DNA from 3 places in the Pseudoxanthomonas sp. 68-E7 genome. Region 2 is predicted to be linked to each of the others. Evidence: predicted binding sites of a transcription regulator. Region 2 holds the regulator's gene; each other region holds the start of a gene.
The links. Region 2 encodes FliA, which starts transcription of late flagellar genes. Its sites were predicted from a motif close to TAAAGTTTNNCNNNCNNNGGCCGATAA; they were not measured.
Positions count from the first base shown of each region.

Region 1: a site for FliA is predicted at 2,864-2,890, ahead of AC3DE2_RS12875 (methyl-accepting chemotaxis protein). Genes of this name have one in related genera too.
Region 3: a site for FliA is predicted at 9,843-9,869, ahead of flgM (flagellar biosynthesis anti-sigma factor FlgM). Genes of this name have one in related genera too.

Region 1 covers NZ_JBYMTI010000005.1:255-6,117, forward strand. The annotation lists partial or broken gene AC3DE2_RS12855 (methyl-accepting chemotaxis protein) at 1-126, shown strand, start outside; gene AC3DE2_RS12860 (CheR family methyltransferase) at 196-1,077, shown strand; gene cheD (chemoreceptor glutamine deamidase CheD) at 1,074-1,676, shown strand; gene AC3DE2_RS12870 (protein-glutamate methylesterase/protein-glutamine glutaminase) at 1,676-2,749, shown strand; gene AC3DE2_RS12875 (methyl-accepting chemotaxis protein) at 2,919-4,109, shown strand; gene AC3DE2_RS12880 (sensor histidine kinase) at 4,234-4,893, shown strand; gene AC3DE2_RS12885 (EAL domain-containing protein) at 4,890-5,863, shown strand, end outside.
Region 2 covers NZ_JBYMTI010000007.1:265,396-277,941, reverse strand. The annotation lists gene AC3DE2_RS17840 (chemotaxis protein CheW) at 1-1,124, opposite strand, end outside; gene AC3DE2_RS17835 (ParA family protein) at 1,121-1,903, opposite strand; gene motD (flagellar motor protein MotD) at 1,903-2,871, opposite strand; gene AC3DE2_RS17825 (flagellar motor protein) at 2,884-3,624, opposite strand; gene AC3DE2_RS17820 (chemotaxis protein CheA) at 3,874-5,715, opposite strand; gene AC3DE2_RS17815 (protein phosphatase CheZ) at 5,754-6,365, opposite strand; gene cheY (chemotaxis response regulator CheY) at 6,365-6,745, opposite strand; gene AC3DE2_RS17805 (RNA polymerase sigma factor FliA) at 7,085-7,831, opposite strand; gene AC3DE2_RS17800 (MinD/ParA family protein) at 7,828-8,706, opposite strand; gene flhF (flagellar biosynthesis GTPase FlhF) at 8,696-10,225, opposite strand; gene flhA (flagellar biosynthesis protein FlhA) at 10,398-12,479, opposite strand; gene flhB (flagellar biosynthesis protein FlhB) at 12,476-12,546, opposite strand, start outside.
Region 3 covers NZ_JBYMTI010000005.1:6,537-19,082, reverse strand. The annotation lists gene flgJ (flagellar assembly peptidoglycan hydrolase FlgJ) at 1-1,032, opposite strand, end outside; gene AC3DE2_RS12950 (flagellar basal body P-ring protein FlgI) at 1,032-2,114, opposite strand; gene flgH (flagellar basal body L-ring protein FlgH) at 2,248-2,934, opposite strand; gene flgG (flagellar basal-body rod protein FlgG) at 2,943-3,728, opposite strand; gene AC3DE2_RS12935 (flagellar basal body rod protein FlgF) at 3,925-4,677, opposite strand; gene flgE (flagellar hook protein FlgE) at 4,874-6,094, opposite strand; gene AC3DE2_RS12925 (flagellar hook capping FlgD N-terminal domain-containing protein) at 6,145-6,825, opposite strand; gene flgC (flagellar basal body rod protein FlgC) at 6,852-7,259, opposite strand; gene flgB (flagellar basal body rod protein FlgB) at 7,263-7,652, opposite strand; gene AC3DE2_RS12910 (chemotaxis protein) at 7,959-8,912, opposite strand; gene flgA (flagellar basal body P-ring formation chaperone FlgA) at 9,092-9,733, shown strand; gene flgM (flagellar biosynthesis anti-sigma factor FlgM) at 9,900-10,208, shown strand; gene AC3DE2_RS12895 (flagellar protein FlgN) at 10,205-10,555, shown strand; gene AC3DE2_RS12890 (ATP-binding protein) at 10,723-11,889, shown strand; gene AC3DE2_RS12885 (EAL domain-containing protein) at 12,218-12,546, opposite strand, start outside.

The sequences.
Region 1 (5,863 bases), on a different contig from region 2:
GTCGCGGCCCCCGCCCCGCGCGCGGCAGCCGCTCCCGTCGCCCGCCCCGCGCAACCGCGCCAGACACCCGCCGCCATCGTCGAAGCCGCGCTGGCGACGGAAGGGGAAGACTGGCAGGAATTCTGATCCCGCCATTCGCTGCAACGGGCGCCTCCTCGGCGCCCGTTCTCGATAACCGCTTCCCACGAGTCCTCCATGTCCGTCCCGCTCCGCACCTCTCCCGCCGCAACCGATGACGACGCCCCGCGCACCCACGGTCGCGAGTTCGAATTCGGCGATCGCGACTTCCGCCGCGTCTGTGATCTGATCCGCCAGCGCGCGGGCATCGCCCTGGCCGACGGCAAGCGCGACATGGTCTACGGCCGGCTGTCGCGACGCCTGCGCGCGCTCGGCATGCGCAGCTTCCGCGAGTACCTGGACCAGCTGGAGAGCGACGGCGGCGACGAGTGGCAGGCGTTCACCAACGCGCTGACCACCAATCTGACCGCGTTCTTCCGCGAACCTCACCATTTCGATCGCCTGCGCGAGGAACTGTCCCGGCGCACCGGCGACGGCCTGCTCCGCCTGTGGTCGTGCGCCGCCTCCACCGGCGAGGAGCCCTACTCCATCGCCATCACCGCCTGCGAGGTGTTCGGCAGTCTGAATCCGCCGGTGCGCATCCTCGCCACCGACGTCGATACCCAGGTGCTGGCCACCGGTGGACGCGGGGTCTATCCGCTGGAGCGCATCGCCGGGCTGGACGACGGCCTGCGCCGCCGCTACTTCCAGCGCGGCACCGGTCCCAACGAAGGCCATTGCCGGGTCCATCCGGCCCTGCGCCAGTTGATCGAGTTCCGCCCGCTCAACCTGCTGGCGCCGCGCTACGACGTGGAAGGGCCGTACACGGCGATCTTCTGCCGCAACGTGATGATCTACTTCGACAAGCCGACCCAGCGCGGCATCCTGTCGCGGCTGGTGCCGCACCTGGCCGACGACGGCATGCTCTATACCGGGCACTCGGAGAACTACCTGCACGCCGCCGACATCATCCAGCCCTGCGGACGCACCCTGTACCGCCGCGCCGGGGTCCGCGCATGAGCGCCGCCGCCCTCGCCTTCGCCGACGGCGGCGTGCTGCGCTACCACGACGCCCGTTTCCAGACCCCGGCCGCCAAGTTGCTGCCCACCCAGTACCTGGTGGTCGACGACGACACCGCGCTGGTCACCGTGCTCGGTTCGTGCGTGGCCGCCTGCATCCGCGATCCGCTGCTCAAGCTCGGCGGGATGAATCATTTCCTGCTGCCCGATGGCCAGGCCGGCGACGGCGCGCCGTCGCGTTATGGCAGCTTCGCGATGGAACTGCTGATCAACGACCTGCTCAAGCGCGGCGCCAGCCGATCGCGGCTGGAAGCCAAGGTGTTCGGCGGCGCCAACGTGCTCAAGGGCTTCACCAGCAATCCGGTCGGCACCCGCAACGCCGAGTTCGTGCGCCGCTACCTGGACACCGAGCGCATCCCGGTGGTCGCCGAGGATCTGTGCGGCATCCACCCACGCAAGGTCTGGTTCTTCGCCGCCACCGGCCGGGTGGTGGTGCAGCGCCTGCCGCACGCGCACGACGCCGAGGTGGTCGCCGCCGAATCCGCCGCCCGCGCGCGGCTGTCGCGCACGCCGGTCAGCGGTGGCGTGGAGCTGTTCTGATGAGCGCGCCCTGCAAGGTCCTGATCGTCGACGATTCCGCGGTCGTGCGGCAGATGCTCACCGAGATCCTTTCCAGCGATCCGGGCATCGAGGTGGTCGGTTCCGCCAGCGATCCGCTGATCGCGCGCGACAAGATCAAGCGCCTGAATCCGGACGTGCTCACCCTGGACGTGGAAATGCCGCGCATGGACGGGCTGGCGTTCCTGGAAAACCTGATGCGGTTGCGCCCGCTGCCGGTGGTGATGATCTCCTCGCTGACCGAGCGCGGCGCCGACACCACCCTGCAGGCGCTGGCGCTGGGCGCGGTCGACTTCGTCTCCAAGCCCAAGCTCGACGTGGTCCGTGGGCTGGAATCCTATGCCGACGAGATCATCGCCAAGGTCAAGGCCGCCGCGCGCGCCAAGGTGCGCCCGCTGGCGCGTCCGGCCAGCGTGCGCCAGAGCGCCGACGCGGTGTTGCCCGCCACGCAGCCGGCGCGGGCCCTGCGTTTCCAGACCACCGATCGGCTGATCGCGATCGGCGCTTCCGCCGGCGGCACCGAGGCGCTGCGGGTGGTGCTGGAACAGATGCCGGCCGACGCGCCGGCGATCGTGATGACCCAGCATATTCCCGCCGGTTTCAGCCGCGCCTTCGCCGAACGCCTGGACCGGCATTCGGCGATGGCCGTGCGCGAGGCCGGCGACGGCGAGGCGATCCTGCCCGGCCACGCCTACCTGCCGCCGGGCGGACGCCACCTGCGGGTGATCCGCGACGGTGCGCGCTGGCGCTGCCGGATCGACGACGGTCCGCCGGTCAACCGGCACAAGCCGGCGGTCGATGTACTGTTCCGCTCGGTCGCGCACGCGGCCGGCGACAACGCCATCGGCGTGATCCTCACGGGCATGGGCGACGACGGCGCGCGCGGCCTGCTGGAAATCGCCCAGGCCGGCGCCCCGACCTTCGTCCAGGACGAGGCCACCAGCGTGGTCTGGGGCATGCCCGGCGCCGCCGTGCGGCTGGGCGCGGCCAGCGAGACCGTGGCGCTGGACAACGTCGCCGAGCGCCTGGTGCAACTGTCCGGACAGGCGCGCTGACGCCGCTTTCCCGGTGCGTGCGTTCCGGGGTGTGCTTTCCCGCGCCTGCTTTTCGACACATCCCCACGCCGGTCACAGTTTCGCCTGCGCATCGCGCATCGTCGCGACGAACGCTAAAGAGCCATCCCCCATGGCCGATATCCATACCGTGATTCAGTAGAGAGCACCCATGTATTCGCGCATTCTGGTTCGTCTTGCCGCTCCCTTGATCCTGACGCTGGTGTTCCCGCTGTCGGTCGCCTTCGCCTGGCCCGGCGCGGTCCAATGGGCCATCCTGACCACGATGACGCTGGCCTGGCTGCTGTTCGCCTTCCTGACCGTCTGGGGTGCGCAGAAACCCAGTGCCGAACACACCACCATCCTGCGCGAACAGGACAGCCTGCTGAACGAACTGCGCCGCTTCGTCGGCAATGAAATCGACGGTTCGCGCGCCGAAATCGAACGTGCCCGCGGCCTGATCCGCGACGCGGTCGGCGGCCTGGGCGAGAGCTTCGACGCGATGATGCGCAAGTCGCGCGAGCAGAGCCAGGCGGTGTCGCGCATCGTCGACCGCGCCGGCGACGGCGATCGCGCCGGGGTCGACGTGGCCCGCTTCGCCCAGCACGCCAGCCAGCGCATGGAACAGCTGGTGGAAGCGCTGGAGCAGGTCAGCGGCCAGAGCACCACCACCGTGCACCACATCGACGAGATGGCCCAGCATCTGGACGGCATCTTCTCGCTGCTGGAAGACGTCAAGTCGATCGCCGACCAGACCAACCTGCTGGCGCTCAACGCCGCCATCGAAGCGGCCCGCGCCGGCGAGGCCGGCCGCGGCTTCGCGGTGGTCGCCGACGAGGTGCGCAACCTGTCCGAGCGCTCGACCGCGTTCAACGAACAAATCCGCAAGCTGGCGCACAGCTCCAAGGACGCCATCGCCAAGGTCCGCGAGACGGTCTCGCACATGGCCTCGCGCGACCTGGACCGGTCCCGCGAAGCGCGCGGAGAAGCCGCCAGCATGCTGACCCAGGTCGCCGCCATCAACGCCTCGCTGGGCGACGGCATGCGCGAAATCTCCCAGTGCGGCCATGCCATCGACCTCAGCGTGGCCGAGGCCGTGCGCGCCCTGCAGTTCGAGGACATCGCCACCCAGTCGCTGGGCAGCGCGGCCACCCACCTGGATCGCCTGACCACCATCAACCAGGAAGCCCTGGCCCTGCAGGAACTGCTGCACCGCAGTGGCGGCGTGATGGACCAGGAACTGCTCTCGGCCCTGCGCCACATCGGCAACCGCCTGCGCGATCGCCGCAGCGAATGGGAGCGCCCGCCGCACAAGCCGGTGGCGCAGCAGAACATGGGCGCCGGCACCGTCGAACTGTTCTGATCCCGACGCCATCGCCATCCCCGACGCCGGTGCCGCTTCCGCGGTGCCGGCGTCGTCGCATCCGCCGCACCGGCCCCGCAGGCAACTGGCATACTGGCGCGGTTGTTTCCCTGCCCGTTGCCCGATGACGGCCCGCACGCCTCCAACCACCTCCACCGCCACGCCCACCGCCCCCGACGCCCTGCGCGAGCTGTACGCGCGCCAGGAAGCCGAGCGGAAGCAGGTCGCGCGGGCGCTGCACAACGAAATCGGCCAGGCGCTGTCGGCTATCAAGATGTCCGCGCACCTGGCCGGAGACGAGGAGGATGCCGACCAGCGTCGCCAGGATCTGGCCGACATCGTGCGCATCGCCGACGACACCGTCGCCCGCCTGCGGGATCTCTACGCCGACCTGCGACCGCCGCAGATCGACACGCTGGGGCTGGCCGCCTCGCTGCGCGGCGAGGCCGAACGCTGGCAGGCGCGCTGGGGCATCACCCCGCGGTTCGAACTGGTGGAACCGTCGCCGCGCGCGTCCGCGGCCATCGAGCTGGCGGCGTTCCGCCTGGTCCAGGACCTGCTGTGGCCACTGGCCGGCCTGTCGGCGCTGGAGCTGCGGCTGGCGCCCGCGCAGGCGGACACGGCCGTGCTGGAAGTCCACCATGACGGCGCGCTTCCCGACGCAATCACCGAAGCCTTGCTGCGTTCGCGCGCGGACGCGCTCGGACTTCCCCTCGCCCTGGCCGGCGACACCTTGGTACAGCCGCGCCTGCGCCTGGCGCTGCCGGTGATGGAGGAGGATTGAGCGTGTCCGCCTATCCTGCCACCGCCTCGCCGATCGCCCGCCTGGGCGCGCAGGATCCGGAACTGCAGGCGCTGATCGACGAGGCCATGCGCGGCGGCACGCCGTTGATGCTGCTGCACATCGACATCGATCACTTCCGTTCGATCAACGAGAACATGGGCGCCGATGTCGGCGATCAGGCGCTGCTGCTGCTCGGCCAGCACCTGACCACCCAGCTCGGCCCGGAGGCGCGGGTATGGCGCCAGGGCAGCGACGAGTTCATCGTCGCCATGCCGCGCCTGCCGCACGTCGCCTCGCCGGATGAGTTCGGCGCCTTCGTGCGTGACCAGGTGGAACTGCCGATGGCGGTGCTGCCCTACACCCTGTTCCTGACCGCCACGGTCGGCGTCGCGCTGTGCCCGGAAGACGCGACCACCGCCAGCGGCCTGCTGCAATGCGCGGAGACCGCGGTCGGCCAGGCCAAGCACGAAGGCCTGAACCTGGTCCGTCGCTACGCCCGCGATGCCGCCATCAGCGTCCGCAGCGACAGCATCATCGCCCGCCAGATCGTCAACGCGATCGACAACAACGAGTTCCGCCTGCACTACCAGCCGCAGATCAATGCCCACGACGGCCGCGTGGTCGGCATGGAGGCGTTGCTGCGCTGGCATTCACCGGCATTGGGCGTGCTGGTGCCGGAGCGCTTCATGCACGTGGCCGAGAAGCTGGGCGTCATCGTCCAGATCGGCGACTGGGTGCTGCGCCAGGCGTTCCGCCAGGCGCGGGTGTGGCGCGACTGGGGGTTCGACGACTTCGAAATCGCGGTCAACGTCTCCACCCTGCAGCTGCTGCGGCCCAACTTCGTGATGGAGGTGCTGGAGGCCATGCAGGACGCCGGCATCCCGCCGCAGATGGTGGTGCTGGAAGTACGCCAGAACGCGCTGGCCAAGGACACCCTGCTGGTCCACCGCACCCTCGCCAGCCTGCATCG
Region 2 (12,546 bases):
GTGATGCGGCACATGCGGGTGTTGTCGGGCGGTTCGATCTGCTGCTCGCTCAGGGAGGTGACGTCCTCCACCGCGGACACCCGCAGACCGAGGATTTCGCCGTTCTCCTCCAGCACCACGATGCGGACATGGCTGTCCGGGGTGATCGCGGCGCGACCCAGGTACAGGCCCAGGTCGAGTACGGGCACCACCTGGCCGCGCAGGTTCATCACCCCGAGCATGTGCGGGGCGGCGCCGCGCAGCGGCAGCAGGGTGGCCGGCAGCACCACCTCCTGCACCTTCAGCAGTTCCAGCGCGTAGTGCTGCTCGTCGCAGCGCATGCGCAGCCAGCGGGTGCTGCGGTCGCTGGCGCGACGGCGCTCCCCGTGCGGGGAACTGGCCGGGGCCTCGTCGTCCTCGTGGCGGCGACGCTGGAGCATGTCGAACACCGGCTTGGCGTACGCCGGCATCGATGGCATCGCCGGCGGCGCGGCGACGGGCGCGGGCGCAACGAAAGGGGCCTGCAGCGCGGGAGGGACGGGTTCGGGTACCGCGCGCTCGGCGACGGCGCGCTCCGGCGCGACGGGTTCCGGCGCAGGCGGCTCCCGCCCGCGCGCGGCATCCGCGGCACGCGCGCCGGGCGCGGCGCCGCCGTGCAGTTGATCGAGCAGGGCTTCGAACTCGTCGTCGCTGATCAGATCGCCGGCGGGCGGCGCGATCGTCGCGGGTGTCGCCTCGACGGGTGTCATCGGGATCTCCCCGGTCTCTGGAAGGGGCGTGGGTGGATCGGACGCCACCGGAGTGGCGGCGGGCTGCGCGACTTCCATCCGTTGCAGCGCCAGGATGGCGTCCGGGTCGTCGGCCACGGCGATGCCGCGGGTCGTGGCGAGCAGGCGTTCCAGCACGTCTTCGTGTTCGGCGTCGAACGCGTCCGTGCCGTCGCCGGCGTCCCCGGCGGGCGTGACGAGGCTCAGCGCGACGGTGGCCGGCGTTCGGTCGGCGTCGTGATCGATCGGCGGCGGGTTCGCCACCGCCTGCAACACCGGCGGCGGGGCCGGCGCGGCGACCACCGGCGCGGGCGCGGGCGCGATATCCGCGCCCAGCAGATCCCGCAGGTAGTCGTCGAGCGCCGGCTGCGCGCTCACGCGGCCTGCTCCATCTGCACGCGCTCGCTGCTCAGCAGCCAGTCGAGCGCGCGCCGATAGGCGGACAGGCCACGGCCCGGATACTGATCCGCCGCCAGCGGCTTGACCAGTTCATCGACGCTGCAGATGCGGGTGTCGTTGGGAATGGCGTCTTCCCACACGCGCTCGCCGTGGGCTTCCTGCATCTGCCGCAGGGTGTCGTTGCCGGTGCGGGTGCGCTTGTCGTGCAGGGTGGGCAGCACGGAGGCCGGCAGCGGACGGCGGCGCGAACGTTCGATCATGTCCACGGTCCGGCACATGCCGGCCAGGCCGTGCAGCGCCAGCGGCTCGGTCTGGGTGGGGATGATCACGCGATCGGCGGCGGCCAGCGCGTTGACCATCAGCAGGCCCAGCGTGGGCGGGCAATCGAACAGCACGTAGTCGTAGTCCTGGCCGCCGCGCGCCAGTGCGTTGGCCAGCGCCAGGCCAAGGCCGGGCTGGGTGGCGCTGCGGCGTTCCAGCGTGGCCAGCGCGGTCTGCGCGGCGACGAAGGAGAGATTCTCGATGCCGGTCGCGCGCACCAGCGGCGCCAGTTCCGCGCTGGCCTGGTCGAACAGGTCCAGCACGCCGGCGGGCGCCGGTTCGGCCGGCACGCCGAAGGCGCGGGTCAGCGAGGAATGTGGATCCAGATCCATCAGCAACACGCGGTGGCCGCGCATCGCCAGGCCACGACCCAGCGCCAGGGTGGTGGTGGTCTTGCCCACGCCGCCCTTCTGGTTGGCGATTGCCCACACGCGCATCAGTTCAATCCTCCTTCAAGGGTGGGCGCCAGCGCATCGGCGTCGGCGGCCGTGGCGGGCGTCAGTGTTTCGACCGGCGTCGGCGCGATGGCCGGCGCGGCGGGCGAGGCGGCAATCGCCGGCAGCGAACCGCCCGGCGCGTGCTCGCCCTCGCTGGCCAGGATCACCAGCAGCACCCGGCGGTTGCTGTTGCGGCCTTCGGCGGTGGCGTTGTCGCCGATCGGACGGAACTCGCCGTAGCCGATCATCGCCAGCCGTTCCGGCGGGATGCCGTCGCGCACGAACAGGTGCACCACGCTGGCCGCGCGCGCGGCCGACAGTTCCCAGTTGGAAGGGAACTGGAACGTGCGGATCGGGCGGTCGTCGGTATACCCCTCCACCCGCACGCCGTTGGGCACGCCGGCCAGCACGTCGGCCAGGCTGGACACGGTGCGCTGCGCGGCCGGTTCCAGCGCGGCCGAGCCGGTGGCGAACAGGATGTCGCTGTTGATCTGCACTTCCAGCCACAGCTCGGCGCGGCGCACCACCACCAGTTTTTGGTCGACCAGCGGCGCCAGCGCCTTCTCGATGTTGTCGGCGATGGTGTCCAGTTGCTGGTGCGCGTTCTGCATGCCCTTGGCGTCCACGCTCATGTTCATCTGCGAGGCCATCGCCGCCAGCAGGGTGACGTTGGGTGCGGGCGAGGGCGCGGACGGGCCCTGCTTGGCGCCGGACTTGATCGGCGAGGGGCGATCGAAATCGGCGCCCTGCAACTGGTGGTTGCCGACCTGGACCGGATTGATGGTGCGCGGCGCGCCGCCGAACGCGGCGGTGAGCGCGTCGGCCATCACCCGGTACTTGCCCTCGTTGAGGGTGGAAATGGCGTACATGACCACGAAGAAGGCCAGCAGCAGCGTCATCAGATCGGCGTAGGGAATGGCCCAGGCCTCGTGGTTGACGTGTTCCTCGTGGGATTTCCGGCGTGCCATGCGGGTGCCCGATCAGTGCAGGAAGCCGGCCAGCTTGGATTCGATGTTGCGCGGGTTCTCGCCCTGGGCAATCGCGATCAGGCCCTCGATGATCATCTCGCGCTCGCGGCTCTGTCCGCCGATCACGCTTTTCAGCTTGCTGGCGACCGGCAGGAAGAACAGGTTGGCCGAGGCGATGCCGTAGATGGTGGCGGTGAACGCGGCGGCGATGCCGTGGCCCAGCTTGCTCGGGTCGGCCAGGTTCTTCATCACCGCGATCAGGCCGAACACGGCGCCGATGATGCCCAGCGTGGGCGCGTAGATGCCCATCGCCTCGAACACCTTGGCGGCGGCCAGGTCCTGGTGTTCCTGGCTGTTGAGATCGATTTCGAGCATGTGCCGGATGGCTTCCGGCTCCAGGCCGTCGACCAGCATCTGCAGGCCCTTCTTCAGGAACGGATCGTTCTGTTCGTTGACCAGTGGTTCCAGCCCCAGCAGGCCCTGCTTGCGGGCGATGTTGCTCCACTCGACGATCTGCGCCACCAGGCTATCGTGGTTGGCGCCGGGGGGGCGGATCACCCAGCGCGCAATCGACACCGCGCGCTTGAACACCGCCGGTGGCGTGTGCACCAGGATCGCGGCGACGGTGCCGAGGATGACGATGACGAAGGCCGCCGAGGACCACAACGACGACACGCCGGCACCCTTGAGGATGCTGCCACCGACGAGGGCGACCAGGGCGAGGATGAGACCGATGAGGCTGAAGATATCCATATGCGGTGGTATCGGCCGTGGCGGCGCGGACTTGAGTTGGCGGGGGCGATCCGGTCCTGCCCGGTCTTCGGCCGCGGGCGGCTTGCCGGGACGAATCGACAAGTCCGGGATTCGTGTCGGGGGCGGGATATCAGCGGAGCAGGCTCAGCACCACGGGTGTCGCATGCGCCCCCATCCGCCCCCGTATCAAGTACGGGGCAGGCTCTTCGGGCACCTTCCCCCGCGGGCGGGGGAAGGGAAGCGGGACGGTCACGCGGCCGCTTCGCGCAGGCCGTCCACGTCCAGGATCAGGGCCATGCGGCCATCGCCGATCAGGGTCGCGCCGGCGTAGCCGCGCAGGCCGCGCACCGCGCGCGGCAATGGCTTGATCACCACTTCCTCGCGTCCGCGCACCTGGTCGACTACCAGGCCGAAGCGCTGGTCGCCCATCTGCAACACCACGATGGTCAGCAGCGGCGCCTTGATCGCCTCCACGCCCAGCCAGCGGCGCAGGTCGACCAGCGGCAGCGTGTTCGATTGCCGGTCCAGCACGGCCTGGCCGTCGAACCAGCGCAGGCTGGAGGCCGGTGCATGCAGCACCTCCATCACCCGCGCCAGCGGCAGCGCGTAGACCGGGTCGCCGGCCTGCACCAGCAGGGTCGGCAGGATCGCCAGGGTCAGCGGCACCCGGATCAGGAAACGGCTGCCGCGCCCCAGCTGCGAATGGATCTGGATCTGTCCGCTGAGTTCGCGGATGCGCGACTGCACCACGTCCATGCCGACGCCGCGGCCGGAGATGTCGGTGATCTCGGCCTTGGTGGAAAAGCCCGGCAGGAAAATCAGTTGCAGGCATTCGTCGTGCGACAGGCGAGCCGCCGCTTCCGGATCGATCAGGCCCTTTTCCAGCGCCTTGTCGCGCAGCCGTTCGGGATCGATGCCGGCGCCGTCGTCGCGGATCTCGATGGTGACGTAGTCGCCTTCCTGCTGCGCCGCCAGCCGCACCTGGCCGCTGCGCGGCTTGCCGGTGGCCTCGCGCAGGTCGGGCAGTTCGATGCCGTGGTCGATGGCGTTGCGGACCAGGTGCACGAGCGGATCGGACAGCGCCTCGACCAGATTGCGATCCAGTTCGGTGTCCGCGCCGATCAGTTCGAGGTCCACTTCCTTCTTCAGCGAGCGGGCGACGTCGCGCGCGACCTTGGGGAAGCGCGAGAACACCTTGCCGACCGGCTGCATGCGGGTGCGCATGACCGCGTTCTGCAGGCGCGCGGTGGCGATATCCAGGCCACTGACCGCGCGATCCAGTTCCTCGTCGCGCAGGCGCGCGCGCAGGGTCTTCAGGCGATTGCGCGAGAGCACCAGTTCGCCGACCAGGTTGACGATCGCGTCCAGTCGCCTGGTGTCCACGCGGATGGTCTGCTCGGCCTCGCTGGCGCGCGCGGCCGGACGCGGTGGCGCGGGCGAAGGCGCCACGGGGCGCGGTGGCGCGGCCGCCGGCGGCGCGGCCTTCGGTGGCGGGACGACCGCCGCGCCGGGCACGGCGCCGCCATGCAATTGATCCAGCAGCGCTTCGAACTCGTCCTCGCTGATCAGATCGCCTCCGGCGGATGGCGCCGTGGTCGGCGCGCCGCCGCCGTGCAACTGGTCGAGCAGGGCTTCGAACTCGTCGTCGGTGATCAGGTCGCCGCCGGCGGCGGCGACCGGACGCGGCGCGGCCCGGGCCGCGGGCGCGTTGCCGGTATCCACGTTGAACTGGGCGATCAGCGCGGCGGGCGCGTGCGGCGGCTCCTCGCCCGCGCCGACCGCGTCGAGCATGCGCTGCAGCCAGTCCAGCGATTGCTGGGCGGCGTCGAAATGATCCGCCTCCAGGGTCGCCTTGCCGGCGCGGACCATGCCCAGCGCTTCCTCGGCGGCATGGCACAGGTGCACCATCGCCTGGATGCCGAGGAAACCGGCGCCGCCCTTGAGCGTGTGGAAGCCGCGGAACACCGCGTTGAGCTGTCCGCTGTCGCCGGGATCCTGCTCCAGCGTCACCAGCTGTTCGCCGAGGCGTTCCAGGATTTCCTGGGCCTCGATGAGGAAGTCGGCGGCGATTTCAGGCGTGACGGCGGACATGGTTCGGCTCGGTGGCGGAGGCTGCGGAGGGCGGGCGGCTAGAGGCCCAGGCCCGACAGCAGGTCGTCGGCGTCATCCTGCGAGAACGCGTTCTTGTCCAGGCCGGCGACGGCGGGGCCGGCCAGGCCGCCGTCCTTCTTTTCCGGCGGCGGCAGCCCGAGTTCGCCGAAGCCTTCGTGCACGCGGCGGACGATGCCGGCGACGCGGCGGATGATCTGGCCGGTGAGATCCTGGTAGCTCTGCGCCAGCGCCATCTCCGACAGCCCGGCGCGGATCTCGTCCACCACCCGGGTCTGCTCGGCGCTGAGCGCGGTCGCCTTGAGCTGGTCGGCCAGGCCGCGGCACTGTTCGGCCAGATCGAGAGTCTTGTGGCTGGCCTGCTCGGTCATCGCGACCACGTGATCCAGGCGCGCGCAGGCGTCGTCGAGATCGCCGGCGCCGTGGGTGGGCGGCAGTTCGCCGAGGGTCTGCGCGAGCTCGCGGGCCAACCGGCCCAGGCCCTGCATCATCGGCTGCGTGCGCCAGGCGGCGATGGTGTCCAGTTCGCGCCGCCAGCCGGCCTCATCGCCCTGTTCCAGCGCGTCCAGCGCGTGCTGCAGGCGCTCGACCAGCGCGGCGCGGGCGCTGCCGGCTTCCATGACCGCCGCCATCAGGCCGCGGCTCCGAGGCGTTCGAAAATCTTGCCGAGTTTCTCTTCCAGGGTCTGCGCGGTGAACGGCTTGATGATGTAGCCGTTCACGCCGTTCTGCGCAGCCTCGATGATCTGCTCGCGCTTGGCCTCGGCGGTGACCATCAGCACGGGCAGGGTCTTGAAGCGGTCGTCGGCGCGGATCGCCTTGAGCAGTTCGATACCGGTCATGCCCGGCATGTTCCAGTCGGTGACCACGAAATCGAAGCTGCCCTGGGCCAGCGCGGTCAGCGCGCTGGAGCCGTCGTCGGCCTCGGCGGTATTGGTGTAGCCCAGATCGTTGAGGAGGTTCTTGATGATGCGGCGCATCGTCGAGAAGTCGTCCACGATCAGGATCCGCATGTTCTTGTTGGCTGTCACGAAAGGCTCCGGGTGAAGCAGGGCAAGGGTGGTCTCGAGGACCTTATCGGCAGGAAGCGGGGAAACTTTTGGGTCGGGATTGGAGGCTTGGGCGGGGATTGGGGATTGGGGATTCGCAAGAGCTTTTGCTTTGCCTCCCCCTTTGCAAAAGGGGGATTGAGGGGGATTTGCTTTTGGCGCCAAAAGCAAGCGCTTTTCAACCGCCGAATGGCGGGTCAATCCCGGTCGCCCGCTCCGCGGGCGCCCGCCCCCTTTTCCAAAGGGGGCTCTTCCAATCTCGACTCCCCAATCCCCAATCCCCGCCCAAGCCCCAATCCCGGCTCAATCCTCCAGCCCGGCGTCCACGCTCTCGAATACATTCAGCCGGCCGCGCAGGCGCAGCATGGCCTGGCCGTGGATCTGGCAGACGCGCGATTCGCTGACGCCGAGCACCGCGCCGATTTCCTTCAGGTTGAGCTCCTGCTCGTAGTACATCGACAGCACCAACTGCTCGCGTTCGGGCAACTGGCCGATGGCCTTGATCAGCGACTGGCGGAACTCGCCGCGTTCGAGCTGCTGCTGCGGGCTGGGGCCGCCGGTGACCGCGGTCTGCGGTTCGCCGTGGTCCTCGATGTGCGATTCCAGGCTCAGCACCTGGCCGCGGGCGGCGTCCTCAAGCAGGCGCAGGTACTCGGGCAGCGGCATCTCCATCGCCGACGCCACTTCGGTGGCGATGGCGGCGCGGCCGGTGCGCTGCTCGATCTCGCGCACGGTGGCCGCGGCCTGGCGGGCGCGCCGGTGCACCGAGCGCGGTACCCAGTCGCCGCGGCGGATCTCGTCGATCATCGAGCCGCGGATGCGGATCGAGGCGAAGGTCTCGAACGAGGCGCCCTGTTCGGCGTCGTAGCTGCGCGAGGCTTCGAGCAGGCCGATCATGCCGGCCTGGATCAGGTCGTCGACCTCCACGCTGGCGGGCAGGCGCGCGGCCAGGTGGTGGGCGATGCGGCGGACCAGGTCCGCGTGCACCGTGACGAAGTCGGTGGCCGCCGCTTTCTGGACGGCACGGTATTGGGCGGCGCCGGTACTCATGCAGGCACGCTCCGGTTGATCATGCGTTCGACGAAGAACTCGACGTTGCCGCGGGCGCCGGACGGCGGCTGCCAGCGTGCGGCGACCCGGGCGATTTCGTTGATGGCGCGCGCGGACGGACTGCCCGGATACGCCTTCACCACCGCCTGCTGGCGCTGCACCGCGCGGCGCAGCCAGTCATCCTGCGGCACCGCGCCCAGGTAGTGCAGGGCGACGTCGCCGAGGAAGCGCTCGCACACGCGGGCCAGCTTCTCGTACAGCTTGCGGCCCTCGTTGGGGTCGCGGACCATGTTGGCGATCACGTGCACGCGGTCCACGCCGCGCTCGCGCGAAAGCACCTTGATCAGGGCGTAGGCGTCGGTGATCGAGGCGGGCTCGTCGCACACCACCACCACCGTGTCCTGCGCGGCCTGGCAGAAGGTCAGCACGCTGTCGGTGATGCCGGCGGCGGTATCCACCACCATCACGTCCAGGGCGCGCTGCAGTTCGGAGAACACGTTGACCAGGCCGACGTGCTCGGCCGGCGAGAGTTCGGCCATGTGCCGGAAACCCGACGAGGCCGGGACGATCAGCAATCCCTCCGGGCCTTCCAGCAACACGTCCTCCAACTGGCAGCGTTGGGCGACCAGATCGGCCAGGGTGTACTTGGGGGTCAGCCCGAGCAGCACGTCGACGTTGGCCAGGCCGAGGTCGGCGTCCATCAGCAGGGTGCGCTTGCCCATTTCGGCCAGCGACGCCGCCAGGTTGACCGACACATTGGTCTTGCCGACGCCACCCTTGCCGCCGGTCACCGCGATCACGCGGACCGGATGGAAGGCGCCGGTCAGCGGCGGGGTGCTGCGCGGATTGGTCTGCAGCAGGTGTTCATGCGACATGGATGGTCTCCGCGTGGCTGGGTTCGTCGGCTTCCCGACGCAGTTGATCCAGGCGCAGGACCAGGTTGGGCGCGCTGGCGCGATGCAGGTCGTCCGGCACGCGCTGGCCGTCGGTGATCCAGGCCATCGGCAACTGGTGATCGACGATGACGGACAGGGCGCTGCCGAGCCGGCCGGTCTCGTCCACCTTGGTCAGCACCACGCCGTGCGGCTGGGCGCCGCTGAAGCGGCGGACCACTTCGTCCAGATCGCCGAAATGCGAGTTGGCCGGCAGCACCAGAAGGGTATGCGCCTGTCCGGCGGCGCGCAGCCAGTTGAGCTGGCCGACCAGGTTGCGATCGCGCTGGCCCATGCCGGCGGTGTCGATCAGCACCAGCTTGTAGTCGCGCAGGCGCTCCAGGGTCTGCGCCAGGCGCACGTCGCTGTCGGCCTCGTGCACGGCGATGCCCAGTTGGCGGCCGTAGCTGTGCAGTTGTTCGCGGCCGCCGACGCGCACGGTATCGGTGGTGACCAGGGCCACGTCGCGCGGATTGTGGCGGTCGGCGTAGGCCGCCGCCAGCTTGGCGATGGTGGTGGTCTTGCCGGCACCGGTCGGGCCGACCAGGGCGATCACGCCGCCCTGTTCCAGCGGATCCTGCGGCAGGATCGGCAGCTTGCGCGACAACAGGCCCAGCATCAGGCCGCGGCCACGATGCAGTTCGGTGTCGGCGGGAATCTGCAGGGCGACGTCGCGGGTGATGCCGGCATCGAAGCCGTAATCGTCCAGCAGGTCCATCGCCTGCGCGCGCACCGGCGAACCGCGCAGGCGCTCGTCGGTGAGGCGGTGCATTTCGCCTTCGATCATTTCGCGCATCGCCGCCAGTTCGGCGCGCATCTGCACCAGTTGTTCGTCCTCGGCGCGGGCGCGCGCGGCGTTGTCGGCGACCACGCTCAGGGTCGGCGCGGCCGGCATGTCCGCGTGAGGCGCGGCGGCCACCGGCTCGGGGGCGGGTGCGGATGCGGGAATGTCCACCGGAACCGGCGGCAGGCTGGCGGCCAGGCGCGCGGCGAAGGACTGCGGATCCACGGCGAAGGTGGCCGGGGCGGGGCGTTCGGATTCGAACGCGGCGATCGGCGCGGCGGGTGCGCTCGGCACGACGGACGCGACGGGCGCGACGGGCGCCTGCGGGTCGTTGGTCGCGGGCGCGGCGGCCACCCGGCTGAAGTAGGCGGCGGCCGCTTCGGCCGGCGACAGCGCGGGCGCGGTGGAAGTGGAAGACGCGGGCGGTTCGTTTCGAACCTGCGCCTGCGCGCCACGCGCGAACGACGGAACCACCGGCGCCGGTTCGGCGGGCGCGGCCGGACGCATCGCTTCCAGCGTCCGCTGCACCAGGGTCTCGTCGTAGTTGGAGGCCGCCACGATCTCGACGCCGTCGTCGGTCATCCGGTTGGACAGGATCACCGCGTCCGGTCCCTGTTCCTGCCGGACCAGCGCGAAGGCGGTGCGCATGTCGGGAGCGACGAAACGTTTGATTTTCATTTTAGGGGCCGGGATTGGGGATTCGGGATTGGGGATTGGGTAAAGCAGGGCGACGGCAAACCGTTCGCAGCGGTGGAGCATCTAGGTCGTGTCGTGTTCGTCTTCATTGCTGCATCCCCGTCATGAACCCGCTTCTGCGAATCCCCAATCCCGAATCCCGAATCCCGTCGCTTCAGCTAATCGTTCCCACCAGCTTCAACCGCTTGTCCTCCGGCACTTCGCTGTAGGACAGGACCGACAGCGTGGGAACGCTGTGCCGGACCAGTCGCGCCAGCGCGGCGCGGACGCCACCGGGGACCAGCACCACCGCCGGCTCGCTGCGCGCGTCCTGCTGGGCGACGCAGTCGGCCAGGCTCTGGTGGAGCCGTTCGGCCAGGCCGGGTTCCAGCGCGGCGCCGGTGCCCTGCACGCTGTCCTGCAAGACGCGTTCCAGTTGCGGCGCCAGGGTGTAGACGGGAAGTTCCGGCGCCATGCCGGAAATCTCCTGGACGATGAAGCGGCCCAGCGAGGTGCGCACGGCGGCGGTGAGCGCGGCCGGATCCGGGTTCTGCGGGCCGAATTCGACCAGCGCTTCGACGATGCGGCGCAACTGGCGGATCGGCACGCGTTCGATCAGCAGGTTCTGCAGCACCCGCACTACCGTCGACAGCGTCAGGGTCTTGGGGGTCAGGTCCTCGACCAGCTTGGGCGCGGTCTTGCCGAGGTTGGCGAGCAGTTGCTGCACTTCCTCGTGGCCCAGCAGTTCCGGCGCGTGTTCGCGCACCAGGTGCGAGAGATGGGTGGCGACCACGGTGGAGGCGTCGACCACGGTGTAGCCCAGCGACTCGGCCATCGCGTGCTGGGCGGGGGTGATCCAGGTGGCGTCCAGGCCGAACGCGGGATCCCGTCCGGGAATGCCGTCGAGCGCGCCGAACGCGCCGCCCGGATCCAGCGCCAGTTCGCGGTCCGGGTGGATCTCGGCGGTGGCGACCGGCACGCCATGCACCAGCAGGCGGTAGCCGTTGGACGGCAGTTCCAGGTTGTCGCGGATGTGCACCGGCGGCACCAGGAAACCCAGATCCTGGGTGAGCTTGCGGCGCACCGCCTTGATCCGCGACATCAGTTCGCCGCCCTGCGCCTTGTCCACCAGCGGAATCAGCCGGTAGCCGACCTCCAGCCCCAGCGGATCCACCGGCCGCACTTCGTCCCAGGTCAGTTCGGCCTGCGGGTTGGACGGCGCGGGCAGGGCGGGATCGGCGGCCGCGCCGCTCTCGCCGCCGGTGCCGGGCTGCTGCTTTTTCCACAGTTTCCAGGCGATGTAGCCGAGCACCGCCGCCAGCGTCAAAAACACGACATTGGGCATGCCCGGGACCAGCCCGACCACGCCAATCAGGCTGGCCGCCACCGCCAGCGCCTTGTGCTGGCCGAACACCTGGCCGACCATCGCGCCGCCCATATCCTGGGCGCGCGAGGCGCGGGTGACCAGCATCGCCACCGCCGAGGACACCAGCAGCGCCGGCAGCTGCGCCACCAGGCCGTCGCCGATCGACAGCAGGGTGTAGATCTTGGCCGCCTCGCCGACCGGCAGGCCGTGCTGCAGCACGCCGATCGCCAGGCCGCCGACCAGGTTGATGAACAGGATCAGGATGCCGGCGATGGCGTCGCCGCGGATGAACTTGCTGGCGCCGTCCATCGCGCCGTAGAAGTCGGCTTCCTCGCGCACTTCCTCGCGCCGGGCCTTGGCCTCCTCGCGGGTCAGCAGGCCGGCGTTGAGGTCGGCGTCGATCGCCATCTGCTTGCCGGGCATCGCGTCCAGGATGAAGCGCGCCGACACTTCCGAGATGCGCCCGGCGCCCTTGGTGATGACCACGAAGTTGATGATGGTCAGGATCGCGAATACCACCAGGCCGACCGCGAAATTGCCGCCGACCACGAACTCGCCGAACGCCTCGATGACCTTGCCGGCCGCGCCGTGGCCGTCCTGGCCGTGCAGCAGCACCACGCGGGTGGATGCCACGTTGAGCGCCAGCCGCAGCATCGTGGTCATCAGCAGCACGATCGGGAAGATGGTGAAGTCGAGCGGGCGGCGCACGTAGACCACCGCCAGCAGCACCACCAGCGAGATGGCGATGTTGAAACTGAAGAGCGCGTCCAGCACCGGCGGCGCCAGCGGGACGATGACCATGGCCAGCATCGCCAGCACGATCAGCGGCGCACCCAGGCCGTGGCGCAGCATGTCCATCATCCGCGAGGTGGGGCTGGGGACCGCGCTCATGCCGGCTTGCCCTCATCCACGTCCACGGCAGGCAGATCCGGGTGATCGGCCAGGGTGCCGTCGCGCC
Region 3 (12,546 bases), on a different contig from region 2:
CGTGGCGCCGATCGAACCGCCGACGCTGCCGCCGATGGCCGAGATGACCTTGCCGAGGGTGGGGCCGTTGGCGATGCTGGCGATCTTCTTCGCGTAGGACGGGTCGGTGGCGTAGCCGGCCTGTTGCAGCCCGCGCGCGAATCCGTGGATGTCCTTGCCGGCGGCCAGCGCCTTCTGGTAACGCGGATTGTTCTTCAGCATGCGCACGTAGTCGGCGAAGCTCTCGGCCGGCGACGCGTAGGCGCGGAAGTCGGCGGTTTCGTTCTGGCGCACGCCGTTGCGGTATTCGTGGGTGCCGGTGCGGGCGCGCTCGCCCTTCCAGCCGGTGGCCTTGATGCCGAACAGGTTGTGCGCGCTGCCGCCGTCGTTGCGCTGGATGACGCGCTTGCCCCAGCCGGTTTCCAGCGCGGCCTGGGCGACCAGGGCGCGCGGATCCACGCCCAGTTCCTTGGCGGCGCGCTGGGCGTGGTCCCAGATCTCGGCGACGAAGCGTTCGGGCGTGTTGCGGGCGTACTGCTGCGGATTGGCGCTGGCGACCTGCTCGACCTCGTCGCAGGCGGCCTGGGTTTCCGGCGCGGTCAGCGCGGCCCAGTCGATGCGCGGCAGGCCCATCGCCGCACCGGGATCGCCGGCGTCGGCGGACGTGCTGGACGGCGCGGGTGAGCGCCCGGCGATCACGTCCAGCATCTGCTCGGCGCCGGACGGCATCATCTTGCGGTACTGCGACAACGCGGTGTTGACCGGTACCGGCGCGGCGGTATCGGTGGCGCCGAGCTGGCGCGCGATCATCGGCGCCAGGCCCATGCCCTTGCCCTGGGTCATCGCCTTGGCCAGCTGCTGATCGTACATCTCGCGGAACATCTGGTTTTCGCCGGGGAACAGCGAGTCCCCGAAGCTGGCTTCGCGCATGCACTTGATCAGCATCTGCGCGAACTGGCCCTCGAACTTCCGCGCCACCTCGTGGATGCGCGCGTTGTCCGCCGCTGGATTGGCGGTCGGATTCAGCGGCAGGGCGGGCTGCAGGATGTTCATCAGATGATTTCCAGCTCCGCGCGCAATGCGCCGGCCTGCTTGAGCGCTTCCAGGATGGCGATCAGATCGCCCGGCGCCGCGCCGACCTCGTTGACCGCGCGGACGATTTCGTCCAGCGAGGTGCCGCCCTCGAACTTGAACATGCGGTTGCCTTCGGCGGTGATCTGCACGTCGGATTGCGGGGTGACCACGGTCTGGCCGCCGCGATTGAAACTGTTGGGCTGGCTGACGTTGGCCGATTCGGTGATGGTGACGGTCAGCGAGCCGTGGGTGACCGCGGCCGGCATCACCTGCACCTGCGCGCCGATCACCACCGTGCCGGTGCGGGCGTTGACGATGACCTTGGCCGGCGCGCTGCCGGGGGTCAGTTCCAGGTTCTCGACCTGGGCCAGGAAGTTGACCCGGCTGCCGGCATCGGCCGGCGCGCGCACCGCCACGGTGACCGCGTCGATCGCGTAGGCGGCGCCGGCGCCGAAGCGCTGGTCGAGCGCGGCGACCATGCGCGAGACGGTGGTGAAGTCGGCCTGGTGCAGGTTGAGGGTGACGCTGCCGCTGCCGTCGTTCATCGCGTTGGGCACCGCGCGTTCGACGATGGCGCCGTTGGGAATGCGGCCGACGCTGGGGATGTTGATCGACACCCGTGAACCGTCGCGGCCCTGCGCGCCGAAACCGCCGACCACCAGATTGCCCTGGGCGATGGCGTAGACCTCGCCGTCGGCGCCGCGCAGTGGGGCCATCAGCAGGCTGCCGCCGCGCAGCGAGGTGGCGTTGCCGATGGAGGAGACGGTGATGTCGATCGGCTGGCCGGGCTTGGCGAAGGCGGGCAGGTCGGCGTGGATGGCGACCGCGGCGACGTTCTTGAGCTGCGGATTGACGTTGGGCGGCACATTGACGCCCAGTTCGCCCAGCAGGTTCTTCAGGCTCTGCACGGTGAAGGGCGCCTGACTGGTGCGGTCGCCGCTGCCGTCCAGGCCCACCACCAGGCCGTAGCCGACCAGCGGGTTGCTGCGCACGCCGCCGACCTGGGCGAGATCCTTGATGCGCTCGGCGCGCGCCGACGGCGCCAGGCAGGCCAGCACCATCAGCCACCACAGCAGGGCGCCGATCGTGGTCCACGGATCGACGCGGCGACGGTTGGGATCGCGAGGGTTGCGATGGAAGGGCAGGCGGATGGCCATCGTGCGGCGCTCCCGGGTGACTCGTCAGTCCAGAGGGTTAATTGGGATAGATCGGCGAATTGAAGAAACGCCCCAGCCAGCCCATCGAGTTCGATTGCGCGATGGCGCCGCGGCCACCGTAGGCGATGCGCGCCTCGGCGACCTTGCTGGAGGGAATGCTGTTGTCCGGCGCGATATCGGCGGCGCGCACGATGCCCTGGATCTGGACCAGCTCGTCGCCCTGGTTCAGGCGCATGTTCTTCTGGCCCTGCACCACCAGGTTGCCGTTGGGCAGGCGCTGGATGACGGTGACGGTCACGCTGCCCTGCAGGCGGTTGCTCTGTGCGCTCTTGCCGTTGCCGTTGAAGCCGCGATCGCCCTTGACCGAGGCGCTGAGAAGGTCGCGGCCGTTATAGGTCAGCGGCGCGCCGGCGATGTTCGGCGCCGCCATCGTGATCTCGCTGGTCTTGTCGACCTGGGTGGTCGCGCTGGTCTGCGCGTTGGTGTTCTCGACCAGATTGATGGTCAGCAGGTCGCCGACGTCGCGGGCGCGGCGATCGGAGTACAGGTTCAGGCCCGGCCCGGCACGGTAGATCGCGCCGGAGGTGGGCTCGGCCTGCGGCGCCATCACCACCTGCACCGGCTGCATCGGCGCGAATGGACGCACGTCGCCGAACGAACGCGAACAGCCGGCCAGCGCGAGAAGGCAGCAGGCGAGGGTGGCGGTGCGGGACAGGCGGTTCATGGCGGGCCTCAGACGTTGTTGTTCAGATAGCCGAGCATGGAGTCGGTGGTGGAGATGGCCTTGGCGTTCATTTCGTAGGCGCGCTGGGTTTCGATCATGCTGACCAGCTCTTCCACCACGTTGACGTTGGAACCTTCCAGCGAACCCTGCACCAGGTTGCCCAGGCCGTTGAGGCCGGGCGTGCCGTTCTGGGCCGGGCCGGAGGCGGTGGTTTCCACATACAGGTTCTCGCCCTTGGCCTGCAGGCCGGACGGGTTGACGAAATCGGTGAGCGTCAGCGAACCGATTTCCACCGCCTGCGCCTCGCCGGCCATGGTCACGCTGACCGTGCCGTCGTTGCCGATGGTCATGGACTGGGCGCCTTCGGGTACTTGGATGCCGGGTTGCACGGCATAGCCGCTGTTGGTGACCAGTTCGCCCTGCGCGTTGATCTGGAACGAGCCGTCGCGCGTGTACGCGGGCGTGCCGTCGGGCAGCATCACCTCGAAGAAGCCGCGGCCGTTGACCATCACGTCCAGCGAGCGCCCGGTCTGCTGCGGATTGCCCTGCTGGAAATCCTTGGACGTGGCGACCACGCGCACGCCGGTGCCCAACTGCACGCCGGACGGCAACTGGGTCTGCTGCGAGGTCGAACCGCCGGGCTGGCGCAGCTGCTGGTACAGCAGATCCTCGAAGCTGGCGCGGTCGCGCTTGAAGCCGGTGGTGTTGGTGTTGGCCAGGTTGTTGGAGACCACGGACATGCGCGTCTGCTGCGCATCGAGACCGGTCTTGGCGACCCAGAGTGCCTGATTCATGGCGTGGTCCTTTGAGCGATGGGATTGGGGATTCGGGATTGGGGATTCGACGTGGGCGTCGGATCCTTCTTCGCATGGGGATGAGGCAAGGTCCGTGCCAACCCGGTGGTCGGGATTTCGACGCGGACAAGAACCGGGACGACGGCCACAAAGTCGCTGTTACCAATCCCGAATCCCGACTTCCCAATCACGGCCCCTAACCCCCCAGCCGCAGCAACTGGTTCGACGATTGCGCCATGTCGTCGCCGGTGCGGACGACCTTCACCTGCATCTCGAACTGGCGCTGGAGCTGGATCATCTGGACCAGGGCGCCGGCGGCGTCGACATTGCTGCCTTCCAGCACGCCGGTGGTCAGGCTGTTGCCCTGGGCCATCGGCGGCGGCGGTTGGGTCGGGTCGGCCGGGCGCATCAGGCCGTCGGCGCCGCGCGCCAGCTGCGAGGCCGGCAGGTCGACGATGCGCATGCGCGCGACCATCGCCATGGTCTGCGGGCCTTCGCCCTGCGGCACGATGGAAATGGTGCCGTCCGCGCCGAGGTCGAAGGACTGCGCCGGCGGAATGGCGATCGGATTGCCGTTCTCATCCAGCACGGCGCGGCCGCCGTTGGTGACCAGTTGCCCGTTGGGGGTGACGCTGAGTTCGCCGTTGCGGGTATAGGCGGTGCCGCCGTCCGGCGCCTGCACCGCCAGCCAGCGGCCCGGTTGCAGCGAGACGTCCAGCGAACGGCCGGTGACCATCTGGGTGCCGGTGCGCGAGTCGAAACCCGGATCCGTCAGCACCGCGTCCACGCGCGAGGGAAATCCCTGGCCGGGAATCTTGAACGCCTCGGTCGCGGCCAGCGCGGCCTTGAATCCCTTGGTGTCCACGTTGGCGAGGTTGTGCGACACGGCGCCCTGGGCCTGCAGCGAGGCGCGGGCGCCGGTCATGGCGACGTAGAGGGCTTTGTCCATTGGGAGCAGGGATTCGGGATTGGGGATTCGGGATTGGGGAAGGGCCGCTTTGGCTTTGCCTCCCCCTTCGGAGAAGGGGGATTGAGGGGGATTTGCTGTTCGCGCGAAGAGAAAGTCCCCCGTCGCCTTTGGCGCCCGCCCCCTTTTTCAAAGGGGCTTGGGTTCTGGCTACTTCGGCGTGCTCAAGGGGCCGTCATCAACGGATATTGATGACGGTCTGGGTGATCTGATCCTGGGTGGACAGCATCTGCGAGTTGGCCTGGAAGTTGCGCTGGGCGACGATCATGTTGACCAGTTGCTCGGTCAGGTCCACGGTCGAGGCTTCCAGCGCGCCGGAGGCGACCTGGCCGAAGTCGGAGGTGCCCGGCGCGCCGGTGCGCGGCTCACCCGAGGCATAGCTGTGGGTCCAGGTGTTGTTGCCTTGCGAGACCAGGCCCTGCGGGTTGGTGAAGTTGGTCAGCGCGACCTGGCCGATGGCGCGATCCACGCCATTGGAATAGCGCGCGTAGACCACGCCTTCCGGCGAGACGGTGAACTCGTTGAGCTTGCCGCTGGCATAACCGTCCTGGCGCTGGTCCTTCTTGGCGAAGGCTTCGCCGTACTGGTTGGTGCCGGTGATGTCCAGGGTCATGTTGAGCACGCCCGCGCCGGTGGTCGGGGTGAACGGGGCCAGGGTGATGCGGCCGTTGGCCGGCAAGGTCAGCGCGCCGTTGTTGTCGAAGCGCACGGTGGTGGCCGGTCCCATCGAAGTGCCGTCGACGTACACGTGCGCCTGCCACTCGTTGGGGGTGGCGGTCTTCACGTAATAGACCGATTGCTGGTGGGCGACGCCGAGCGAGTCGTACACCGTCACCGAGGTGGTCTCGTTGTAGCTGTTGCCATCGTTGGGGTTGAAAGGGGCGATGGTCGGCTGGGCGGCGTTGCCGGGCAGGGTGACGCCGAGATTGACCAAGGTGGTCGGCGCAGGCGGGCTGTCGCTGGTCAGCAACTGCAGGTCGACCAGGCGGCCGGTATCGAATCCGCTGCCGTCGGCGCGCGGCGGAAACGCCTGCAGGCGGAAGCCGTCGGGGGTGGTGACGTAGCCGTTGGAGTCGCGCTGGAAGTTGCCGGCACGGGTGTAGACGTTGGTGCCGTTGTTGCTGACGGTGAAGAAGCCTTCGCGATCCACCGCCAGATCCAGGTAGCGGCCGGTCTGGTTGATGTCGCCCTGGGAGAACTGCTGGGCCACGTTGGTCAGGCGCACGCCGGCGCCGATGCCGTTGCGCAGCAGGCCGTAGCCGGTGGTGGAGAACACTTCGGCGAATTCGGCGCGCGATTCCTTGAAACCGGTGGTGCCGACGTTGGCGATGTTGTGCGAGGTGACGTTGAGGTCGGCGTTGGCCGCCTTCATGCCGGAGAGCGAACTGTTGAAAGCCATGGAGAACTCCTTAGCGGATGCCGGGTCGGATGGCCCGTGGATGTCAGGGATCAGGAAGCCGACTTGCCGATGCGCAGCACGTAGTCGAGCGGGGCGGTGCCCAGGCCGGGCAGGTTGAGGTACAGCCCATCGGAACCGATGGTCACGCTTTCCACGGTGGAATCGACGTAGGTATTGAGCTGGGTGGCCTTGCCGGTATCGTCGGTATGGGTGGCCTTGATCGAATACACGCCTTCCGGCGCGCGTTCGCCGTTGGCCTTCAGGCCGTCCCAGGCGAACGCGGTCTCGCCCTTGGCTGCGTCGATTTCGAGGGTGTCCACGACCACGCCGCTGGCGTCGGTGATTTCCACCTTGAGCGTGCCTGTGGCGGGCGACATCACCAGGCCGGTGGCGTTGCCTTGCGCGCCGAGCGCGAGCTTTTCCGACGGCACCAGCACGTCGTGGCCGACCAGCGAGGCGCCCTTGAGCACCTGGTCGCCGGTCAGCGCGGTGGTGAAACCGTTGACGGTGGTGTTGAGCTCGCTGATGCCCTGCACGGTGGAGAACTGCGCCAGCTGGCCGATGAACTCGCTGTTGGACAGCGGCTTGAGCGGATCCTGGTGCTTGAGCTGCTCGGTCATCAGGCGCATGAACTCGGCCTGGCCCAGGCTCTCCTTCTTCTTGTTCGACCCGGTGCCGGTGGTGCTGTTGTTGATCGCGGCGAAGGGATCGCCGTTGACGGCGGTGGTCATGCGGTTGCTCCGGTGGACGGGCCGCGTCAGCGGCCCATGGTCAGCGTGGCCAGGGCCAGTTCCTTGGCGGTGTTGAGGACCTCGACGCCGGCCTGGTAGCCGCGCGAAGCGGAAATGAGGTTGACCATCTGCGCGACCGGATCCACGTCCGGTGCGTAGACGTAGCCTTCGGCGTCGGCCATCGGGTGGCCGGGCTCGTAGCGCTTGATCGGCGGCGCCTCGCTCTGGGTGATCTCCTTGACCTGCACCGAGGTCAGCGACCCGTCGGCATTGAGCGGACGTGCCTGGAAGATCGGTTCGATGGGCTTGTAGACCGCGTCGGGCGAGGAGGCGATGGAATCGGCGTTGGACAGGTTGCTGGCGATGGTGTTCAGTCGCACGGACTGCGCCTGCAGGGCCGAACCGGCGACATCGAAGATCGGCAGGTTGCTCATGGCTTATTGCCCCGTGATGGCGGTGAGCATGGTGCGCACCTTGGATTCGATGAAACTCAGCGAGGCGCGGTACTCCAGCGCGGCGCGGCCGTAGGCGGCGCGCTCGGTGTCGGCGTCGACGGTGTTGCCGTCCAGGCTGGGTTGCACGCCCTGGCGCTCGTAGATCTGCGGGCCAAACTCGAGTCCGTTCAGATGGCGCGCGTCGCTGGTCTGCAGCGGCGCGGCCTGGCGGGCGGCGGCGTTCTCCAGCACGGCCTGGAAGTTCAGATCCCTGGCCTTGTAGTGGGGGGTGTCCGCATTGCTGAGGTTGCTGGCGATCAGCTGCATGCGCTGCTCGCGCAGCGGCAGGGCGGCGGCATGCACGCCGAGATAATCGCGGATGGGATTGGACATTGGCGGGCCCCGTTGGGAACGTTGCCCGGGTGGGTGCAAGGCTTGTGCCAGTCCGCCGAAACGCCGGTCGTCTGCCGGTTCGGTTCACCTTGTCGACAGGGATTCACCGGGGCAGGGTGGAACCGTCGTCGTCCTGTCGTCATCCCGGCGAAAGCCGGGATCCCTGTGGCTTTGCGTGGCGTGCATCGCCGGCGGGGTGCAGGAGCAGGAGCGAAAATGGGTCCCAGCGTTCGCTGGGACGACGGGGCCTCGGGTGCGGACCCGCCGTCCTCAATCCCGGCGTTCCTTCAGCCGCCTGGCGCCGCCTCACGCCGCCCGTTTCGTCGCCACCACCTGCTTCAACCGGTTCAGCACATAGTCCGCCAGCTCGTGCGGGCTGTACTTGGCGACGAAGGCATTGGCGCCGACCCGTTCGACCATGGCGTTGTTGAACACGCCCGACAGCGAGGTGTGGAGCAGGACGTACAGGCCGGCCAGGCCGGGGTGGCGACGGATTTCCGTCGTCAGGGTGTAGCCGTCCATGGCCGGCATCTCGATGTCGGAGATGACCATGGCGTAGCGCTCGGCCGGGTCCTCGCCGGCGGCCTGGATCTGCAGGAGGTGGTCCAGGGCCTGCTTGCCGTCGGACAGCAGGGTGGCGCTGACCCCCAGTTGGTCCAGCACGCTGCGGATCTGCGAGCGGGCCACGCGCGAGTCGTCCACCACCAGCACCTGCAACGGCGGCGCGTCGGCCGGCAGCGCCATCTCCGGCGCCAGCGGGGCATCCATGCGCGCCTGCGAGATGTCGGCCAGCACGCTTTCCACGTCGATCACCTGGATGAGCTCGCCCTGGAAGCGGGTGACCGCGGTCAGGTAGCTGGCTTCGGCGCCCAGTTCCGGCGGCGGGTGGATGTCCTCCACCGCGATGTTGACGATGCGCTCGACGTCGCTGACCAGGAAGCCCTGCACCGAGCGGTTGAATTCGGTGACCACCAGGTAGTTGGGCGCGCGCGCCGGATCCGGATCCCGTTCCGGATGGCCGATGCTCAGGCCCAGGTCCAGCACCGGAATCGAGCGGCCGCGCACGTCGGCGGCGCCGGCGAACTCGGTGGGCAGGCCGGGCAGCTGGAACAGCGGCGGGCGGCGCAGCACCTCCTGCACCTTGAAGACGTTGACGCCAAAAAGCTGACGCCCGCCCAGGCGGAACAGCAACAGGGCGAGCCGGTTGTGGCCGGCCAGGCGGGTGCGCTGGTCGATGCGGTTGAGCAGATCCTGGGTCATGCAGGCATATCGGCCGGGATGTGGGCGGCTTGAGCGTGGTCCGGATGCGCCGGTGCGGATCCGGCATGGGCCGCGCAATCGCGCGGAATCGCGTGCCGGCGGGAACACGCCGCAGGGCGCAGCCCGGTTCCGGCACATCGCTTGCATCCGCCAGGACGATGAACCGAGGAAACCCGATCATGCGACGACTCGTGCTGCTGCCCGCGCTGCTGGCGGCGTTCGCCGCGCCCGCGACGGACTTCCAGCCGGTGGACAGCATCCGCCAGGCCGCGGTCGGCGCGATGGCGTCGGCCGGCGAAGCCGAGGCCACGCTGGATCCCAACCTGCGCCTGCCGCGTTGCGCGGCGCCGCTGGAGGCGCGGGTGCAGAACAGCGGTTCGGTCGAGGTCGGTTGCCCGCAGGGCTGGCGCCTGTTCGTGCCGGTGCGGGTGCGTCGCACCCAGACGGTGCTGGTGCTCAATCGCGGCATCGCGCCGGGGCAGGTGGTCACCGCCGATGCCTTCGTCGCCGAAACCCGCGATGGCGCCCGGATTGGCGCCGGTGCGCTGACCGATCCCGCGCAGGCGACAGGGCAGGTGGCCCGGCGCATGCTGGTCGCCGGATCGGTGCTGGGCGCCAATGATCTGGTCGCGCCACGGCTGATCCGGCGCGGCGACAACGTGGCGCTGGTCTCCCGGCGTGGCAGTGTCGAGGTGCGCGTGGCCGGCAAGGCGCTGGCCGACGCCGGCGAGAACGAGCGGGTGACGGTGGAGAACCTGTCCTCGCGCCGGGTGGTGCAGGGCGTGGTGGGGCCGGGCGGCGACGTCTGGGTGAGCCGGTGAAGGAAAGATGCGCGACGGCCCTAAAGTCCCGGCCGGCGCCGCCGATACCGAGCTTGCAGGGAAGTGCGCCCCGGCTGCGCTTCCGATGAAAAATTGTGGATTCCGTCACTAAAGCTTTGCCTTTGACGGCCGATATGCTGTTTGAACCCGCAACAGGTAGACCGACATGAGCCAGAAAATCGAAGGCAACGCGCCTTCTGCCATCCGCACCACCGGACCCGTCGGTGGCAAGGTGGCGGCCTCCGGCGCCGAACGTTCCCGTCCGGTGGAAGCCAGCGCGGGCGGCGACAGCCTGCGCCTGACCGGCGAAGCGACCAGCTTGCAGGCATTGCAGCGTGAACTGTCCTCGGCCTCGGCCGTGGATACCGCGCGCGTGCAGCAGATTCGCGACGCGCTGCAGGCCGGCACCTATCAGATCAATGCCGAGGCGATCGCCGACGGCATGCTGAGCCTGGAACGCCAGCTCGGCCGATGAGCGCCGGACTGGAGACGCCGCTGGAGCGCCTGGCCTCGGCGCTGGCCGAGGAGCGCCGCGCGATCCTGGAACACGACGTCGAGGCGCTGGTGCAGTCGACGCGTGAAAAGCTCGCCTCGCTGCGCGAGCTGGAAAGCCGGATGCCCGCGCAGCCGGCGGCACCATTCGAAGCCCGCCTGCGCGAGCTGTCCGAAGCCAACCAGGCCAACGGCGCGCTGCTGGCGCGCCGCCGCCGCGAAGTGAACTGGGCGCTGCGTCACCTGGGACGCAGCGAAAGCAGCGGCGCCTACGACGCCAACGGACAGACCGACGTCCTGCGCGGCAGCCGCCCGCTCGCGGTGGTCTGAGCCGGGCGGCGGCGCATGCTTGCCGCCATCGCGACGCTTGCCGATACTGGCGGCCCCGTTTGTCGCCAGACCCTTTCGCAGGGCCATCCGTCGTGAGTGTTTCTCCCGCTTCCCGTCTCCCCGCGGACATTCCGTCCTTCGTCGACATTCAGGCGCTCACCGAGCTGATGGACGATGGCGTGCTGTTGTGCCGCGGCGATGACCGCGCCCTGCACGCCAACGCGTCCGCGCTGGCGCTGCTGCCCGAAGGCGAGGATCCGGAATCGCTGCAGGCGTTGCTGGATCTGGTGCCGGCCGACGCCCGCCGCGCCGCCCGCGCGACCGGCCGCTGGAGCGGCGAGCTGGGGCTGGAAGACGGTCGCATCCTGCAATTGCGGATCTATCACCACCATGCGCCGGGCGACGACGGCTACGCGCTGATCCTGTTCCACGACATCAGCGAAGGCCATGCGCGCCAGCAGGAACTGCAGCGCCGCCACGCGCAGCTGCGCCAGACCCTGATCCGCCTGGCCGGCACCCAGGAACAACTGGTGCAGTCGGAGAAGATGGCGTCCATCGGCCAGCTCGCCGCTGGCGTGGCGCACGAAATCAACAACCCGATCGGCTACGTGCATTCCAACCTGGGTTCGCTGCAGGAATACCTGCACAGCCTGTTCGCCCTGATCGAGGTGTACGAGCGCGCCCTGCGCGCGCCGGACCCCAAGGCGCTGCTGCCGGAAATCGACGACATGCGCGCGCGCTGCGACATCGATTTCATCACCAGCGACCTGCCGCAGCTGATGTCCGAATCGCGCGAGGGCATCGAGCGGGTGACCCAGATCGTGCGCAGCCTGAAGGACTTCTCCTACTCCGGCCGCGACGACTCCTGGAAGCTGGCGGATCTGCACCACGGCCTGGACTCGACCATCAACATCATCTGGAACGAGCTCAAGTACAAGGTCACCCTGGACAAGCACTACGGCAAGCTGCCGCTGGTGCAGTGCCTGCCGTCCGAGCTCAACCAGGTGTTCATGAACATCCTGCTCAACGCCGGCCATGCGATCGAGGAAAAGGGGCGCATCAGCGTCACCACCGGCTTGGCCGGCGAGGAGGCCTGGATCGAGATCGCCGATACCGGCAGCGGCATCCCGGAAAGCATCCTGCAGAACATCTTCGATCCGTTCTTCACCACCAAGCCGGTCGGCAGCGGCACCGGCCTGGGCCTGTCGATTTCCTACGGCATCGTGAAGAAGCACAACGGCCGCATCGAGGTGGACAGCAAGCCGGGCGAAGGCTCGCGCTTCCGCATCACCCTGCCGGTGCGGCAGCCGGCGAAGGATGTGGCGGCTTTCTGAGGGGGTGAAGCAGGCTCGGGGGACGTTGGTTGGAGTGGGTCAATGCGAAGGCTGGGGCGGCTGCAACGGTAAGGGCAAGGGCAAGAGCAAATGGATCCCAGCTTTCGCTGGGATGACGAGCCTCGGGGTGATGAGTCTCGGGGTGACGAGTCTCGGGGTGATGAGTCTCGGGATGATGAACACCGGGGATGACGAGCCTGTGCTCCCTGTTGCGGGGGCACAAACTGTCGTCATTCCAGCGAAGGCTGGAATCCATGGGTTTTTGCGATGACCCGTCTTCGCGAGGCTTCGCTTCCGCGGGGCCTTTCCAGGCCCCGCTAGCCGGATATCAACCCACCACGCGGTGATGCGGCTGGTTTTCGTAGGCGGTGAAGGCCTGGCGGATGTGTTCGCGCAGGTCGTCGTCGTTCCAGGGCTTGGTCAGGAAACGGTAGATTTCGCCGCGGTTGATCGCCTCGGTGACGGTGGCCAGGTCGGTGTAGCCGGACAGCACCAGGCGCACGGTGTCGGGGTAGAGCACGCGTACGCGGCCGAGGAACTCGGTGCCGCTCATGTCGGACATGCGCTGGTCGGAGAGGATCACCTGCACGTCGTTGGTGGCCAGCAGTTCGAAGGCGTCGTTGACGCTGGAGGCGGCCAGGATGCGGTAGCCGTCGC